4 regions of the Bradyrhizobium sp. 179 genome follow, and region 3 is predicted to be linked to each of the others. Evidence: riboswitches for the same ligand, from Rfam matches in the RefSeq annotation. Region 3 holds a riboswitch; each other region holds the start of a gene.
What was found. A riboswitch is a leader RNA that binds a small molecule or an ion and turns the genes downstream of it on or off. The one in region 3 is predicted to bind cobalamin.
Positions count from the first base shown of each region.

Region 1: linked by a shared signal. The riboswitch ahead of IVB12_RS33460 (DUF1636 domain-containing protein) and the one ahead of metE (5-methyltetrahydropteroyltriglutamate--homocysteine S-methyltransferase) in region 3 are both predicted to bind cobalamin.
Region 2: linked by a shared signal. The riboswitch ahead of IVB12_RS33375 (TonB-dependent receptor) and the one ahead of metE (5-methyltetrahydropteroyltriglutamate--homocysteine S-methyltransferase) in region 3 are both predicted to bind cobalamin.
Region 4: linked by a shared signal. The riboswitch ahead of IVB12_RS33395 (energy-coupling factor ABC transporter permease) and the one ahead of metE (5-methyltetrahydropteroyltriglutamate--homocysteine S-methyltransferase) in region 3 are both predicted to bind cobalamin.

Region 1 is NZ_JADPJR010000144.1:105,399-109,610, forward strand. Features, by position in the region: gene cobN (cobaltochelatase subunit CobN) at 1-710, opposite strand, end outside; gene cobW (cobalamin biosynthesis protein CobW) at 710-1,744, opposite strand; gene IVB12_RS33460 (DUF1636 domain-containing protein) at 1,741-2,115, opposite strand; cobalamin riboswitch at 2,207-2,428, opposite strand; gene cobO (cob(I)yrinic acid a,c-diamide adenosyltransferase) at 2,469-3,104, shown strand; gene IVB12_RS33470 (cobyric acid synthase) at 3,117-4,212, shown strand, end outside.
Region 2 is NZ_JADPJR010000144.1:88,138-92,349, reverse strand. Features, by position in the region: gene cobT (nicotinate-nucleotide--dimethylbenzimidazole phosphoribosyltransferase) at 1-664, shown strand, start outside; gene IVB12_RS33380 (histidine phosphatase family protein) at 671-1,243, opposite strand; cobalamin riboswitch at 1,316-1,518, shown strand; gene IVB12_RS33375 (TonB-dependent receptor) at 1,634-3,991, shown strand; gene IVB12_RS33370 (PepSY domain-containing protein) at 4,004-4,212, shown strand, end outside.
Region 3 is NZ_JADPJR010000033.1:17,672-21,883, reverse strand. Features, by position in the region: gene metE (5-methyltetrahydropteroyltriglutamate--homocysteine S-methyltransferase) at 1-2,284, opposite strand, end outside; cobalamin riboswitch at 2,384-2,584, opposite strand; gene IVB12_RS07895 (aminotransferase class V-fold PLP-dependent enzyme) at 2,761-3,156, opposite strand; gene IVB12_RS07890 (4Fe-4S binding protein) at 3,666-3,869, opposite strand.
Region 4 is NZ_JADPJR010000144.1:92,438-96,649, reverse strand. Features, by position in the region: gene cobM (precorrin-4 C(11)-methyltransferase) at 1-90, shown strand, start outside; gene IVB12_RS33405 (cobyrinate a,c-diamide synthase) at 90-1,397, shown strand; gene cobA (uroporphyrinogen-III C-methyltransferase) at 1,394-2,125, shown strand; cobalamin riboswitch at 2,171-2,392, shown strand; gene IVB12_RS33395 (energy-coupling factor ABC transporter permease) at 2,429-3,106, shown strand; gene cobF (precorrin-6A synthase (deacetylating)) at 3,152-3,901, shown strand; gene cobT (nicotinate-nucleotide--dimethylbenzimidazole phosphoribosyltransferase) at 3,912-4,212, shown strand, end outside.

The DNA.
Region 1 (4,212 bases), on a different contig from region 3:
GAGGTGACGAAGACACCATAGGCACCAAAACCCTTATCGCGCAGCGCGGCGATCAAGGCATCGACCGGCCCGGTGTCCGCAGCGGTGAGATAGGAGCGATAGAACGTCACCAGCGCGAGCGGCTTCCCCTCGCCGCCCGCCGGCGCAGCAATGACGCCGCGCGCGGGATCATAAAATCCCGTCTCGGGCACATCCATTTCGCCGACGACTGGCCCGGCATAGAGGCCCGAGGCCAGCGCGAGCTGCGCGATCGCGGCTTGGGCCGCGACCGGGCCGCCGGTGTCACAGAGCACCTTGAGCCGGCGCAGGGTCGAGACCGGCAAGGTCGAATACGCGTCGAGCCGCGTATCGTCACGGCCGTCGGCCGGCAGCACGGCCAGCACGATGTTGCGGTCCTTAGCAAGTTGCTGGAGCGTTGCGAGACCATACGGCCAATAGGATTCACCGCCGATCAGACGTACCAGAATGCCACGCGCATGGGAGAGCGTGCGCTCGATATAGGTGTCCACCGAGAGCGGATGACGCAGTTCCGCAAGATTTGCGAGCCGCAGCGACGGCAGGCTGGTACGGCCGCGCCGCCAGCCGGCCGCAAAGGCGGCAAGGTCGGAATCCGAATATGAGAGCACCACGAGATCGGCCGGGTCCTGGCCGATGTCCCTTGGCGTCGCGGTCTCCTCAAGACCGCGGCTCTCGCGGAAAACGACGTGCATCAGGTTGCTAGCCCTGACCTGATCGCGGCCTCGTCAATATCGCCGTGCTCGCCAATCATGACGAGTTTTGATTGCCTGACACCTGCGCCCCAGGGCTTGTCGAACTGGTGGCGCACACGCTCGCCGACCGCCTGCAGCAAGAGGCGCATCGGCTTACCCGCGATTGCGATATAGCCTTTGACGCGCAGCACGTTCTGCTCGCGCGCCAGGCGCTGAACGGAGGCGACCAGCGCATCGATATCGGCAACTTCCGGCAGGTCGATCACGACGGAAGCAAAATCGTCATGCTCATGCTCCTCTTCGCCGTCGTGATGCGAGGGACGCGCGGCAAGATCGTTCTCGGCGGCGGCGCCGAGACCGAGGATGACGCGCGCATCGATCGCGCCGTCGGTGACGGGAAGCATCGGCACGCGGCGCGGCATCTCGGCGGTGATCGCCGCCTTGGCGGCTTCGATCCCAGCGCTGCCGGCAAGATCGGCCTTGGTCAGCAGCACGATGTCGGCGCAGGCGATCTGGTCCTCGAACACTTCCGACAGCGGCGTCTCGTGGTCGAGATTGTCGTCCGCCGCGCGCTGCGCCTCGACTGCAATCGGGTCCGGCGCGAAGCGGCCAGCAGCGACGGCCTCAGCATCGGCCAGCGCAATCACGCCATCGACAGTGATACGCGAGCGGATCTCCGGCCAGTCAAACGCCTTCAGCAGCGGTTTCGGCAACGCCAGGCCCGAGGTCTCGATCAGGATGTGATCGGGCTTCACGGGGCGCGCCAGCAATTGCTCCATGGTTGGAATGAAATCGTCGGCGACGGTGCAGCAGATGCAGCCATTGGCGAGCTCGATGATGTTCTCCTCCGGGCAATTGGCGGCAGCGCACGACTTCAAAATCTCGCCGTCGACGCCCTCGCTGCCGAACTCGTTGACGAGCACGGCGAGCTTCTTGCCGTCGGCATTGGCGAGCAGATGCTGGATCAGCGTCGTCTTGCCGGAGCCCAGAAAACCGGTGATCACCGTGACCGGGACTTTTGCGAGCGAATTCATTCGGCGGCCTCCGGCACGACGGCGATGGGGGGAATGCGGGCAAGCGACTGCTTGCGGAAAATTTCGGGACGGCTGCGCCAGGGCACGAGGCCATCGGGCGCGGCCGCATAGGCCGCAGCGCCGGCGACCACGTCGCGCGCATTCGTCTCCGACAGGCGGCCATAGACATAGGACCAGCGGCCGGGCGCACTCAACGCGACCGAGCAGCCCTGGCTGCAGGCAGAGAGGCATTCGACCGGAACCACATTGACGCCATCGGGCACGCCGGCGCCCAGGATCGCGCCATGCAACCGCTTGCCCGGCGTGACGTCGCCTTCGCCAAGCGTCTCGCCGGCACGGCAGGTAATGCAGACGTGAAGTGTGACCGTCATCGCCTCTTCCAGAATAACAGCGGGAGGCGAAGAGGCGCACGAACCATTGTGAGAGGCCCGTTTCCCCGTCGCGGAACACCCCGTCCGCCGGTCCAAAATCGTCCGCGCTGGCAGGTCTCCCGGCTTGCGGAGCAGGGCTTTTGCCCTTCGATCCCCGCCTTCCCGATCCTGCTAGGGGTCAGTGGCTTCGGGCATCTCTCCGGTCACGGTCGCGGGGGCGGCTGCATTTTGGACCCAAATCTTGCCGATTCGGACCCTATCGCATTCCCTCTTCGCCTGTCATAGGACAGGAACCAGCGCAGGCCCACCATTTGCCGGTGGCCGCCACTTGTCAAGCCGAAGGACCGGGTACGATGACGCCTGAACCGGATATCCAAACGGGCGAGGAAACCGACGCCCGCCACGCCGCCAAAATGGCGAAGAAGAAGGCCGCCCGCGACAAGATCATGGCGACCAAGAGCGGCGAAAAAGGCCTCGTTATCGTCCACACCGGCGCCGGCAAAGGCAAGTCGTCCTCGGCCTTCGGCATGATCGTCCGCTGCGTCGCCCATGGCTTGCCCTGCGCGGTGGTGCAGTTCATCAAAGGCGCCTGGGACACCGGCGAGCGCCGCCTTCTCACTGGCCATTTCGGCGACCTCTGCCAATTCCACGCCATGGGCGAAGGTTTCACCTGGGAGACGCAGGACCGCGCCCGCGACATCGCCGCCGCGCGCGCCGGCTGGGACAAGGCGAAGGAGCTGATTCGCGACCCTGCGTTGCGCATGGTCGTGCTTGACGAGATCAACATCGCGCTACGCTATGATTATCTCGACGTCGCCGAGGTGGTCGAATTCCTGACGACGCAAAAGCCGCCGATGACGCATGTCGTGCTCACCGGGCGCAACGCCAAGGACGAACTGATCGAGATCGCCGATCTCGTTACCGAGATGACGCTGGTCAAGCATCCCTTCCGGTCCGGCATCAAGGCGCAAGCCGGCGTCGAGTTCTGATACGATCTCGCCATGGCGCGCGCGCTGATGATCCAGGGAGCCGGCTCGGACGTGGGCAAGTCGCTCATCGTCGCCGGCCTTGCGCGCGCTTTCACGCGGCGCGGCCTGCGCGTGCTCCCTTTTAAGCCGCAGAACATGTCGAACAATGCCGCCGTCACCATCGACGGCGGCGAGATCGGCCGCGCCCAGGCGCTTCAGGCGCTCGCCGCTCGCGTCGAACCGCACACCGACATGAACCCGGTGCTGCTCAAGCCGGAGACCGATGTCGGCGCGCAGGTCATCGTCCATGGCAAGCGCATCGCAACCGCGCGTGCGCGTGATTATGCGGCGATGAAGCCCTCGCTGATGGGCGCCGTGCTGGAGAGTTTCGCGCGCTTGAAGACGCGCGCCGATCTTGTGCTGGTCGAAGGCGCGGGCAGCCCGGCCGAGGTCAACCTGCGCAAGGCCGACATTGCCAACATGGGCTTTGCGCGCAAAGCCGACGTACCGGTCGTGCTGGTCGGCGACATCGACCGCGGCGGCGTCATCGCCCAGCTCGTCGGCATCAAGACGGTGATCGACCCCGACGATGCCGCGATGATCCGGGGCTTCGTCATCAACAAGTTCCGCGGCGATCCCACGCTGTTCGACGACGGCTACCGGCTGATCGAAGCGAAAACCGCATGGCGCGGCTTTGGCGTGCTGCCCTGGTTCGCGCGCGCCAGCGAGCTGCCGGCCGAGGACGCGCTGGGCCTGCGTGACGCGCGCAAGCCGGGCCAATGCAAGATCGCCTGCCTCGCCCTGTCGCGGATCGCCAATTTCGACGATCTCGACCCGCTCAAGCTCGAACCCGGCGTCGATCTCGTCATGGTGCGTCCGGGCGAAGCAATCCCCGGCGATGTCAGGCTGGTCATCATCCCCGGCTCCAAATCCACCCGCGGCGATCTCGCCTTCCTGCGCGCACAGGGCTGGGACATTGATGTCGTGGCGCATCACCGCCGGGGCGGCCATGTGCTCGGGCTCTGCGGCGGCTATCAGATGCTCGGACACAGCGTTGCCGACCCTGATGGCATCGAGGGACCTACGGGCGACACGCCGGGTCTCGGGCTGCTCGACGTGACAACGGAAA
Region 2 (4,212 bases), on a different contig from region 3:
GAGCGGCACGCGCGATTTCAGCGTGGAAGCTGCACTCGAGCCTGCGGAACTGGCATTCGCCTTCGCAGCCGGGCAGCGCGCGGTTGCACGCGCGGAAGTCGGCCGGCCTGATCTGGTGATCTTCGGCGAGATGGGCATCGGCAACACCACGGTCTCGGCGGCCATTGCGGCGAGCCTGCTCGGCATCAGCGCCGAGGAGATCGCGGGCAGCGGCACCGGTATCGACGCGGCCGGCCGCGCGCACAAGGCGCGGGTGATCGATGCCGCGATTGCGCGCCATGGCATTGCGGGCGCTTCGTCCGAACACATCTTGTGTGCCGTCGGCGGTCTCGAGATCGCGGCGATCTGCGGCGCTATCATCGCGGCGGCGCAACGCCGCCTTCCCGTATTGATCGACGGCTTCATCGTGTCGGTCGCGGCGCTGGTGGCGGTGCAGATCAACCCCTCGTGCCGACCGTTCCTGCTGCCGTCGCATCAATCGGCGGAGCAGGGGCATCGGCTGGTGCTGCGTGCGCTGAACGTGCAGCCGCTGATCAGCCTCGATCTTCGGCTCGGTGAGGGCTCCGGCGCTGCGATCGCGTTGCCGCTGGTGCGGTCGGCTTGCGCGCTCCACAACGGCATGGCGACTTTTGCGCAAGCCAATGTGCCGGATCGCCCGGCCTGATCGGGCTCAGGCCATCCGCTGATTGACGGAGACGACGCGCCACCCAGTGGCGAGCCGGTCGATCCGGGTGAGCGACAGCGGATCGATCACGAAGCGCAAGGCGGCCTGCGGCGTCAGATCCAGCGCGATGCACAGCGCGGCGCGGATCGTGCCGGAATGCACGACGAGCGTTGCGGAGCCCGCGCTGATCCGCGAGAGCCCAAGCCGGACGCGCGCGACCTGATCCGCAAAGCTCTCGCCGCCCGGCGGACGTTCGCGCGCCGGATCGCTCCAGAATTGCGCATAGGCCTCGTCCCCGGCCGCGCCGATCTCGTCATGCCGACGCCCGGTCCATGCGCCGAAATCCTGTTCGCCGAATTCGGGGATCAGCTCGGGCGTGAGTCCCAGCGCATGCGCGGTCTCGATCGTGCGCCGCGCTGGGCTCGCATGGCTCGCCGCGCCTCTCGGCAGAGACTGCCGCAGCGCCTCTAGCTGCGCGCGATCGCGAAGATCGGCCGGCGCATCGGCGGCATGGATCGTCCCTGTGACGCCATCGACCGGCGCATGCCGTATCAGCCAAAGGAAGGTCTCGCCTTCCATGCTCGTCTCCAAGGAAGTTGGTTGCTGTGGCAATAACGCCGCAGCTTGCACATTGACTCTGTCTTGATCGTAATCCTAGATGCTGGCGACGGTTTCCCCGAGAGGGGATGAAAAGGGAATGCGGTGCGGGGAATTCGTCCCCAATGCCGCGGCTGCCCCCGCAACTGTAAGCGGTGAATCCTTCGTCAGAAGCCACTGGGTCCTCGGTCCCGGGAAGGCGACGAAGCGGTCACGACCCGCGAGCCAGGAGACCTGCCGTCAGCCGTGGTCACACGCGAAGATGTCGGTCGGGGAGTACAGACATTCGGCTTCATCGAAGGGCTGACAGGCCAAAGGTGAGACCTCGTTCGCTGTGACGTGCCACTGACGTCATACCGAGGTTTCGAAACCGTGTCTTCTCTCCGTTTTATACGACCGTACCGCTTCCTGCTTGCCTCCGCGGCGCTTACGTCACTGGCCGCCGTCGATGTATCTGCCGCCCTGGCGCAGCAGGTCCGCGAGTCGCTGCCGCCGGTCGAGGTGTCGCCCGCCCAATCCCGCAAGCAGGCCAAGCCGGCGGGCCGGGAGGCGCCGAGCGCCCGCCGTGCAACGGCGCGCAGGCCAGCGACTGCATCCACAGCGCCAAAGCCTGTCGTGCCGGCCGCCGCGGCACCAACGCCGCTCAACAGCAATGCCGTGGCTGAAAGCGCCTCGCGGCTCGGCCTCACCGTGCGTGAAACGCCGGCGACCGTCGAAGTCATCTCGGCCGAGACGATGCGCGAGCAGAGCTATCGCACTGTCTCCGAAGTGGCGCAGGGCGCGGTCGGCGTCACCTCCGGCGACAATCCGGCTGAACCTTCAGCCTTCTCCATGCGCGGCTTCACCAACAGCCAGATCAACACGCTCTACAACGGCATCAAGATCGGTCCGCAGAACATGACCTCGCGGATCGTAGACACCACCAATCTGGAGGCTGTTGAATTCCTGAAAGGTCCGGCCTCGCTGATATCAGGCGAGGGCGCTGCCGGCGGCGCCATCAACTTCGTCACCAAGCAGCCGCATACAGGACTGGTCCGGAACGAGGCTGATTTCTCTTGGGATTCCCTGAACTCGTTCCGCGTTCACTACGGCTCGGGCGGCAGCACCAACGTGCAGGGCCTGGACTATCGCGTCGACATCAGCCGTTCCACCCTCAACGGCTTTGCCGACGACACCAACGTCAAGACGTTCGGCACGTCCGGCCAGCTCAATTACCGCATCTCGGACAGACTCAAGATCTGGGGCGCAATCGAATACAGGGAGGATCGCTCCAAAGCCTACTGGGGCGCGCCGCTGGTGCCGATCGCCTTCAGCGGCTCGCACGCGACGACGGGGATCGTCTCCGGCAATTACGTCTCCAACTACAACGGAAGCAATCTCGGCGCCGTCACCATTGACGACCGCACCTTCAACACCAATTACAACGTCCTCGACAATCGCAACGCCGCGCAGGAGGTGTGGCTGCGCGGTGGCTTCGAGCTGAAGCTCGCGCCGGACCTGACGCTGAAGAGCCAGGCCTATGGCTACGGTGCAGAACGGACCTGGTTCAACAACGAGATCGAGGCGTTCAATTCCACGACGAACATGGTCGATCGTGAACGCTTCTATGTCGCGCACAGCCAGCGGCTGGTGGGCAACATCACCGACCTGATCTGGGACACGAACATTGCAGGCTTCGACAACCGGCTGGTCACGACGTTGTCGTCAAGCTATCTCGATTTCGTCAGGCCGGGTGCGGCAAACTTCCCAGGCGATTCCGTTTCGCTGGTCAATCCCGACCGCGGCTTTTACGGCCCGCTCACGATCCAGCAGCAAACCGCGCGCATCGACAACGAGGCGCTGTCGTTCGAGGACCGGCTGAAGCTGACACGTACCTTCGCACTGGTCGGCGGCCTGCGCGTCGAGCATATCGGGCTCGACCGCAACTCGACCGATAAGAACGGCCTGGAGAAGGCTGGCTTTCCGTTCACGAAAGACTGGGCGCCGGTCACCGGTCGCATCGGCTACACCTGGGAGGCCGTGCCCGGTCTGACCTTCTTCAGCCAGTACGCCACCGGCGCCGATGTCTCCGCCACCAACATCTTTCTGCTCGGGCCGACCCAGCCGCTCGAACTGACGACCGCGCGCACTTATGAGACCGGCGTCAAGCATCTGTTCTGGGACAACAGGGCGGAATGGTCGTTTTCCGCCTACGACATCGTGCGCAAGAACGTCTACGCCGCGGCCGGCGGCATGCAGTTGAATATCGCCGGACGACAGGAGTCGAAGGGCGTGGAGCTCGCGGCGTCCGTGCGCCCGATCGAGCCCCTGCGTCTCTGGGGAAACATCGCCTATGTCGATGCTCGCTACGCCGACTACAATTTCGTGGGCGGCTCGTTCACCGGCAATATGCCGCCGAACGTGCCGCGCATCGTGGCCAACGCCGGCGCGTCGTATCGGTTCTTCACGCCCTGGCAGGTGGAGCTCGGCATCACCGGCCGTCACGTTGGCGACCGCTACAACACCGATGCCAACGTGGTGACGATGAAGGCCTACACTGTGGCCGACGTCTATGCCTTCGTCGACATCCCCAAGACGGTGTTCAATGCGGTCGACCAGGCTCGCTTGATCTTCCGCGTCCGCAATATAACCGACAAGCGGTATGCGATCTGGGGCGATCCGTTCTACCCCGACCAAATCCTGCTCGGCGCGCCGCGGACCTACGAAATCTCCGCGGCGTTCAAATGGTGAGGTGTTAGACGGATGATGAGTGCGATCGTCCTGCTGCACCGCTGGCTCGGGATCGCCTTCTGCCTGCTGTTCGCGATGTGGTTCGCGACCGGGATCGTGATGCACTTCGTTCCGTTCCCGTCATTGACGGAGGCGGAACGCTTTGCCGGACTCGTGCCGCTGGATCGCGAAGAGACGAGAATACCGGTTGCCGGCGCCGTTGCCGCGAGCGGAATCGCGGA
Region 3 (4,212 bases):
CCACCATATTGACGAGCGCGGGACGCACCTCCTCCCAGCTTCGAGTTTTCAGTCCGCAGTCGGGATTGATCCAGAGCTGCCGATCGGAAACTCGCTGCCGCGCCAACACAATCAGCTGCTTGATTTCCGCCGCTGCGGGAATGCGCGGTGAATGAATGTCATAGACGCCGGGCCCGATCTCATTGGGATATTTGTAGCTCTTGAAGGCCTCGAGCAATTCCATCTTAGAACGGGACGTCTCGATTGAAATGACGTCAGCATCCATTGCTGCGATCGCATCGATGATTTCGTTGAACTCGGAATAGCACATGTGGGTATGGATCTGAGTTCCGTCGGCGACAGCGGACGAGCAAACGCGGAAGCTGTCCACTGCCCAATCGAGATAGTTCCTCCACTGCGATTTGCGTAGCGGCAATCCCTCCCGCAACGCAGCCTCGTCGATCTGGATCATGGTCGCTCCAGCCGCCTCAAGATCGATCACCTCATCTCGGATCGCAAGAGCGATCTGACGGCATGTCTCGCTCCGCGAGATGTCGTCGCGGACAAACGACCAGTTCAGGATCGTCACCGGTCCGGTCAGCATAGCCTTGACGGGTTTCTTAGTCAGAGACTGCGCGAAGCGCCACCATTCAACGGTCATCGGCTTCGGCCGGGAGACATCTCCGAACAGGATAGGCGGACGAACGTACCGCGACCCATAAGACTGAACCCAGCCGTGCTTGGTGAAAGCGAATCCCAACAGCTGCTCGGCAAAGTATTGAACCATGTCATTGCGCTCGAACTCACCGTGTACGAGCACGTCCAGGCCGATATCTTCCTGCCACTGCACGGTACGGGCTGTCTCCGCTTTCAGAAGCTGCTCGTACTGCGCGTCATTCAGCGCTCCCCGCGCATGAGCCGCACGCGCATTCCGGACGTCGACCGTTTGCGGGAAGGACCCGATGGTTGTCGTTGGAAACATCGGCAATGCGAATGCGGCCCGCTGGACGTCGGCACGCTGGGTGAACGCACTGCGACGGCGACGCATGCTATCGTCGATCGCGGCCATTCGTCCGGCGACATTCGCATTGTGGATCTCGGGCGATGTTTCGCGGGTCACGGCTGCGTCCTCGGAAAGCGCAAGTTCATCGGCCACCTCGGCAGCATGGCCGGCCAGCGCTTTGCCCAATATCGAAAGTTCCTTGAACTTCTGAACTGAGAACGCCAGCCACGTCTTCAGATTGGGATCGAGATCGGTCTCTAGCTCAATGTCGATCGGAACATGAAGCAGCGAGCAGGAAGGAGCAATCTGAACACGGTCCCTGCCCAGCTTTTTGACCAAAGGGGCAAGTTGGTCGAGCAGCGCCGCAAGATTGGAGCGCCAGACGTTGCGACCATCAACCACGCCTAGCGAGACCACGAGATCTCTGCGGGCTGTGGCGACAATTGCGTCCAACTGGTCGGGTGCCCGAACCAGATCGACATGAAGCCCGGCAACGGGCAAGGCAAGGGCTGTTTCAAGATTGTCGCCGATAGCGCCGAAATAAGTGGCCAGCATGATTTTAAGGGCCGGCACAACCTTTGCGAAATGAGCATAGGCCCGGCGGACAGCCGCCCGCGACGCTTCGTCGATGTCCATCACCAGGCATGGCTCGTCGAGCTGAACCCATTCAGCACCGCACGAGGCTAGTTCGCGGAGCACATCGACATAGACTGGGAGGAGCCTATCAAGCAGCGACAGCGGATTGAATGCGGGATTTGCGCTTTTGCCGAGCTTCAGGAAAGTGACTGGGCCAACTAGGACGGGGCGCGTTTGGTAGCCGAGGCTTTTTGCCTCCTCATATTCCTCGATCGGCTTTCGAGAGGAATACTTAAAGATCTGATCCTGGTGAAATTCCGGCACCATGTAGTGGTAGTTGGTATCGAACCACTTCGTCATTTCCTGTGCGGCTACGCCTGGCCCATGCTGAGTGTGATCACCGTCCTGAGCGCCACGTGCCATGGCGAAGTAGGTCTTGAGCGACACAGGACCTTCGGTCCAGCCGTAGACGTCGGGAATGGCTCCGACCATTACGCTGGTATCGAGCACCTGGTCGTAGAGCGAGAAGTCATTCGAAGGAATGACCGTCACACCGCAGGATTTCTGCCGTGCCCAATTAGCGGCACGAAGTCCACTCCCCGCCTCGAGGAGCTCGGCTTCGCTGGAGTTTCCCGCCCAGTAGCTCTCGAGCGCGAACTTGAGTTCGCGTCGTGGGCCGATGCGTGACGTCCCCAATGTGGCAACGGGAAGCGAAAGAATAGACATAGATCAGACCCCATAATTGGGGCAAAGGCCATGGCGGACGCATGCAGCGAATATCGCGTGAGCGACAGCTGCTTGGCGCACACCGGGACACCCCGCCCGTGGACGATATATTGTCGAGGCAGGTCTCCTGGCTCGCGGGTCGTCGCTGCTGTCCGGCCTTCCCGAAGCCGCATGGCTTCAGTGACTTCGTTGGACAGCGGCTCGCCGCTTACAGTTGCGGGGGCAGCGCCGGCATTGCACCGGCTTCCCTCTTAGCTCCGGATCAAACGAAATCCGAAGACCACGACGGCTGGCATTAGACGCACGAGGATCGATCCGTCAACCTACTAAGTGTTGCCGCGATATTGCCCAAGCGATTGCCAGCTGTACCAGGTAGGGCACAACGGTCTTACTCCCGGCCTGGTAAAAACGCGTGGATCTGTGAAGCCTCCGCTTATGAATGCGTCCGCTCAACACCCTCTTGGCGTAGTCGTGAGCTAACGCGAGCAGAACGAACGCGCTGGGCGCTTCGACATCTGCGTGATCGCGACAAGCCTGGTCTTTTCCGTCAGCAGCTTCTCGAACTCGCCCGTGAGGAAGTTGCGATCATGCTCGGCCGACATCCGCTTGAACACAGCGCCATGAGGCTCCTTAGGAATTGCCAAGGCCGGGATTGCTCCAGGATCGCACGGATGATCAGGTCGGACTGCCTGTGTTCGGCGGACCCCGCGACGAGCCGCGAGCTCGATCGCCTCCGTGGCGTTGGTCAAGATGATCTCCTCGGTGCGCCAAGCACTTACGTGCTGAGCGACTTTGGCGCGCCTTCGTTGTTTCCGTCGCCGCTGGCGAGTAGTGCAGCCTGGACGTTGGCATGCGTGACATCGCGGGAACAGTTCCGGACCTCAGGATGCACGCTGACTTGCGAAACTGGAGTAAGCGGCGAGAGCGCGGGCGGCGGGGATCTGCTATGACCCTAGGCTCCATGCACTCGTGCATGGTGCGCGGATGCCGAGCTTCTCGTATGTCTTCAAGATCTCCGGACCGATCTCGTCGCGCGTGGAGACCGTCTCTTCGGCTTCGGCCGTGACGTAGCTTTAGATATCCTGCAAGTCGATCTTGGGATGTCGACGCCCGTCCACCTCGCCTCGTCTCCTCAGCCAGCGACGATAAGCCCCAACGCGGCGACTGGAGCATCGAGGCGGCTTTGTCCTTATTCGAGACAAATTTGACGGTGTTCTCTGACAGAGCCCTTCGATGGTTTCTCGGAGTCGATCAGCGCCTTAAACTCATAACGATGTTGATCGACCTCGATGCGCCCCACGCGGTCGGCGGCCTTCTCAAGCGCGACATCTATTACTTCGTTCGCAAAATCGAGCGGTGAAGCCTTCTGGACGCGGGCTGCTTATGCTGTCTTAGACTGGACACAGGTGTCAGGCACCGGACAGACCACCGCGCATTGCGGCGTGTCGGAATGGCCCTCGCACTCCGTACACTTTTTGGCATCGATAACGTAAATGTCGCGCTTGAGGCTGATCGCCGCGTTGGGACACTCGAACTCACATGCCCCACAAACGGTGCATTGCGAAGCGACGATCTTGTAAGCCATGCCTTCCGACTCCTTAGGCGAGCGATGCCATTGGCGATCCCTTTCAAATGCCGTGCCAAGGACAGACGCGCTCAATGATGGTCAATTTGCCCAGGGGTGCTGTCCCGGGTCTGAGACCATGTTGCATCTGCGACAGCAACGGGCCACTTCAATTTCAAGCTATGCGAGCCCTCAGGCCCTACTCCGAGAGTCAGTCGCGACTCGACCGCTGGGCGCTTCCGTCGTTTGTCTTGCATGGCAGCGCGGGGCCAAGCGACGCTCGACCATTCCGAAACCGCGCGACTAAAAGCCGCGAGCCGACGCACGTCTACACCGGATCTCGGCAAACCTCCGGTCACACGCC
Region 4 (4,212 bases), on a different contig from region 3:
GATTTTGACGAGAGCCGCCTCTATGCCGCCGACTATGATCGCCGCTATCGGCCGGTTGGCGCCGAGCCGCGCTTCCCGGAGGCGTCCTGATGGCGGCAGGTCTCGTCATCTCCGCACCGGCCTCGGGGGTCGGCAAAACCACGCTGACGCTGGCGCTCGCCCGCGCTTGGCGCAATCGCGGCTTGAACGTGCAGTGCTTCAAGAGCGGGCCCGACTATATCGATCCCGCCTTTCACGCTGCGGCGACGGGACGGGCCTCCGTCAATATCGATAGCTGGGCGATGGATCGCGGGGCGATCGCGCATCTCGTCAGCCGCGGCGCGGATGCCGACGTCGTGCTCGCGGAGGGCTCGATGGGCCTGTTCGACGGCGTCGCCGCGCGCGGCGTCTCCGGCACCGGCGCCACCGCAGACATCGCCGAGATGCTGGGCTGGCCCGTGCTGCTGGTGATCGATCCCTCCGGCCAAGCGCAGACCGCGGCAGCAATTGCCGCGGGCCTTCGCGACTACCGCCCTGGCGTGCGCCTTGCCGGCGTGGTGCTCAATCGTGTCGCCAGCCCGCGCCACGAAGATCTCGTGCGTCGCGCGCTGAGAGACGCCGGCATCGCCGTGTTCGGCGCATTGCCGCGCCATGCCGAGATTGGTCTGCCGAAGCGCCATCTCGGCCTGGTGCAGGCCGAGGAGCAGGCCGGGATCGGCAAGCTGATCGACGAGGCCGCGCGCTTCGTTGCCGAGCATGTCGATCTCGATGCGGTGCTGCGGGCGGCCGCCAACTGGTCGCCGGCAGCGAGCAATGGTTTGAACGTGACGCCGCCCGGGCAGCGCATTGCGCTCGCCCGCGATGCGGCGTTCTCCTTCGTCTATCCGCACATGCTGGAGGCCTGGCGCGCGGCCGGCGCCGAGATCGTGCCGTTCTCGCCGCTGGCCGACGAACCGCCTGACGCGAGCGCCGATGTCTGCTGGCTGCCCGGCGGCTATCCCGAGCTTCATGCCGGCAAGATCGCGGCCAACGCACGCTTTCGCAGCGGCGTGCGGTCCTTCGCCGAGACACGGCCGGTCCACGGCGAATGCGGAGGCTATATGGTGCTGGGGACCGCTTTGACCGATGCCGATGGCGTGCGCCATGAGATGGCGGGGCTGCTCGGCCTGGAGACCAGCTTTGCCAAGCGCCGCATGCATCTGGGCTATCGTCTCGCCGAACTGGCCACGCCGATGCCGGGGCACCGGGCCGGCGCACGCCTGCGCGGCCACGAGTTCCATTATTCGACGATCATCGCCCAGCCCGACACGCCGCTGGCCGTGGTCCACGACGCAACCGGCGCGGTCATTGCCGAGACCGGCTCGCGGCGGGGCCAAGCCACCGGCACGTTCTTCCATCTGATTGCGGAGGACCGGTGAGCGGTTTTGTCAGTTTCGTCTCCGCCGGCCCCGGCGACCCCGAACTCCTCACGGTGAAGGGGACTGCACGGCTGCGCGAGGCCGACGTCGTGCTCTATGATGATCTTGCCTCCGGCGCGATCCTCGATCTCGCCCGTCCCGGCGCCAATCTCGTCGCGGTCGGCAAACGGGCAGGGCGGCCCTCGACCAAGCAGCACCACGTCAACCGCCTCTTGGTTGACTATGCCGCAACTGGCGCGCGCGTGGTGCGGCTGAAGTCTGGGGACGCCGGCATTTTTGGCCGGCTCGAGGAGGAGCTCGAGACGCTGCGCGAGGCCGGCATCGGCTACGAGATCATTCCCGGCGTCACATCCGCCTGCGTCGCCGCCGCGCAAGCCGGCATCCCCCTGACCCGGCGCCACACCTCGCGGCGGGTGCAGTTCGTGACCGGGGCCGACGTCACCGGCGAGCTGCCGCAAAACCTGAATTGGGTGGCGCTGGCAGATCCGGAGGCAACCACCGTGGTTTATATGGGTCGGCGCACCTTTCCGGCCCTTGCCGCAAAATTGATCGAGCATGGCCTCGCCGCAGATACGCCGGCGCTGTTTGCGGAATCTCTTGGCCGTTCCGACGAGCGGCTGGTGCGCACCACCATTGTCGAGCTTGCCGAGCAGCTTGCCCGCGGCGGCGCCGCTTCCACCGCCGCCGTCATCCTGTTCGGGGCGCTGGCAGGAGACGATCTGTCATGATGGCCGCGGCCGCCCTTGGCCCCTTGACGCCCGGCTCGCGAAAGGGGCACACAGGAGAGGCATGGTGCTCGACGCGGCGCAAAGCGCCGGAGCATAATCGGGAATGGGGGCGGGCGGACCCAGTTGCGGCGCCCAAATCCCCAGCCGCCCCCGCGACTGTAAGCGGTGAGGGGCTCCGATCAGCCACTGGGCCGCAAGGCTCGGGAAGGCCGGAGAACCGCAAGTGAACCGCGAGCCAGGAGACCGGCCCTGCACGTTTTGAGGCCAAGGCCGTCGGGTGTGACGGCAGGAAGGATCTGAGCCATGCATATCGAACCCGGAATCGTGACGGGCGCCAAGCTCGTGTTGAGTTACGCAACCGGCATCGCCGCAGGCGGCGTTGCCTTGAAGCTCGCCGTGGGGACCGTGCGCGAGCAGGGCATCGGCTCGTTCGCGACGCGCACGCTCGCCACCACCGGCCTCGTCTTCAGCTTCTTCCAGGTGCTGCCGCACTTCCCGGTTGGCGTCTCCGAGGTGCACTTCATCCTCGGCTCGACGCTGTTCCTGCTGTTCGGTGCTGCGCCCGCCGCCTTCGGCCTTGCGTTCGGGCTGCTGCTCCAGGGCGTCTTCTTCGTGCCGACCGACCTGCCGCAATACGGCATGAACATCACGACACTCCTGGTGCCGCTGTTCGCGATTCAGGCGCTGGCCACGCGGATCATTCCGCGCAACACCGCTTACGTCGATCTGCAATACCGCCAGGCGCTGGCGCTCTCGACCGCCTATCAGTCCGGCATCGTCGCCTGGGTGGCGTTCTGGGCCCTCTATGGCTCCGGCTTCGGCGCGACCAACCTCGCCAACATCGCGGCGTTTGCGGCATCCTATGCGCTGGTCATCGTGATCGAGCCGCTCGCCGATCTCGCGGTGCTGGCGCTGGCGAAGTCGCTGCGCGGTGTCACCGCGCCCGGCCTCGTCACGCCGCGCCTTCATAACGGCGCTTGAGAGACAAGCGAAGGGCGGCCGGTGCGGCCGCCCTTCGCGCTCGCGATGCTCACGCTTTCCTTAATAGGCATCGGTTGCGGCGATCCCGGGCAGCTCACGCGCGCCGCGGCCCGTGCCATCAACGCCGCCGATCTCGTCCTGATCCCGCGCAAGGGGACGGCGAAATCTGATCTCGCAGATCTCAGGCGGACGATCTGCGCGGATGTGCTCACCAGCGCGAGCACGCGCATCGCCGAGTTCGACTTGCCAGTGCGGGACACGACTGAGGCGGACTACCACAAGGGCGTGGACGATTGGCACGATGCCGTGGCGGCAACCTGGTCGCAAACCATCGCAAATCATCTCGGCGGCGAGGGCAAGGTCGCGCTGCTGATCTGGGGCGATCCTTCGCTGTACGATTCCTCGCTGCGCATTGCGCGGCGGCTCCATCCGTTGCCGACGATCGAGGTCGTGCCCGGCATCACCTCGATCCAGGCGCTGTGCGCCGCGCATGCGCTGCCGCTCAACGATATCGGCGAGCCATTCCTGGTCACGACGGGGCGGCGCTTGCGCGAAGGCGGCTGGCCACAAGGGGTCGATACCGTCGCTGTGATGCTCGACGGCGGCACGGCGTTCCAGTCGCTCGATCCGGCTGGTCTCCACATCTGGTGGGGCGTCTATCTTGGCATGCCCGATCAGATCGTCATGTCCGGTGCGCTGGCCGAAATCGGCCCGCGTATTGTCGCTGCGCGGCAGCAGGCGCGCCAGCGGCATGGCTGGATCATGGACAGCTACATTCTCAAGCGCACGCGTTAAGCGAGGCAGCATGCTCCCCGAATGGGTCTACCAAGAGTGTCCCGACATCTCCGCGATGCACCGCGAGGCAGCGATCGCGCGGCAGACGCAATTGACAAAGCCGACCGGCGCGCTCGGCCGGCTTGAGCAACTGGCGATCGAGCTTGCGGGCCTGCAAGCGACGGAATCTCCTCGCGCCGCGCGCGTGCCGATCATCGTCTTCGCCGGCGATCACGGCATCGTCGCGCAGGGCGTGTCTGCCTATCCGCAAGGAGTGACGATCGCGATGATGGCGAATTTTGCCTCCGGTGGCGCCGCGATCTCGGTGCTGG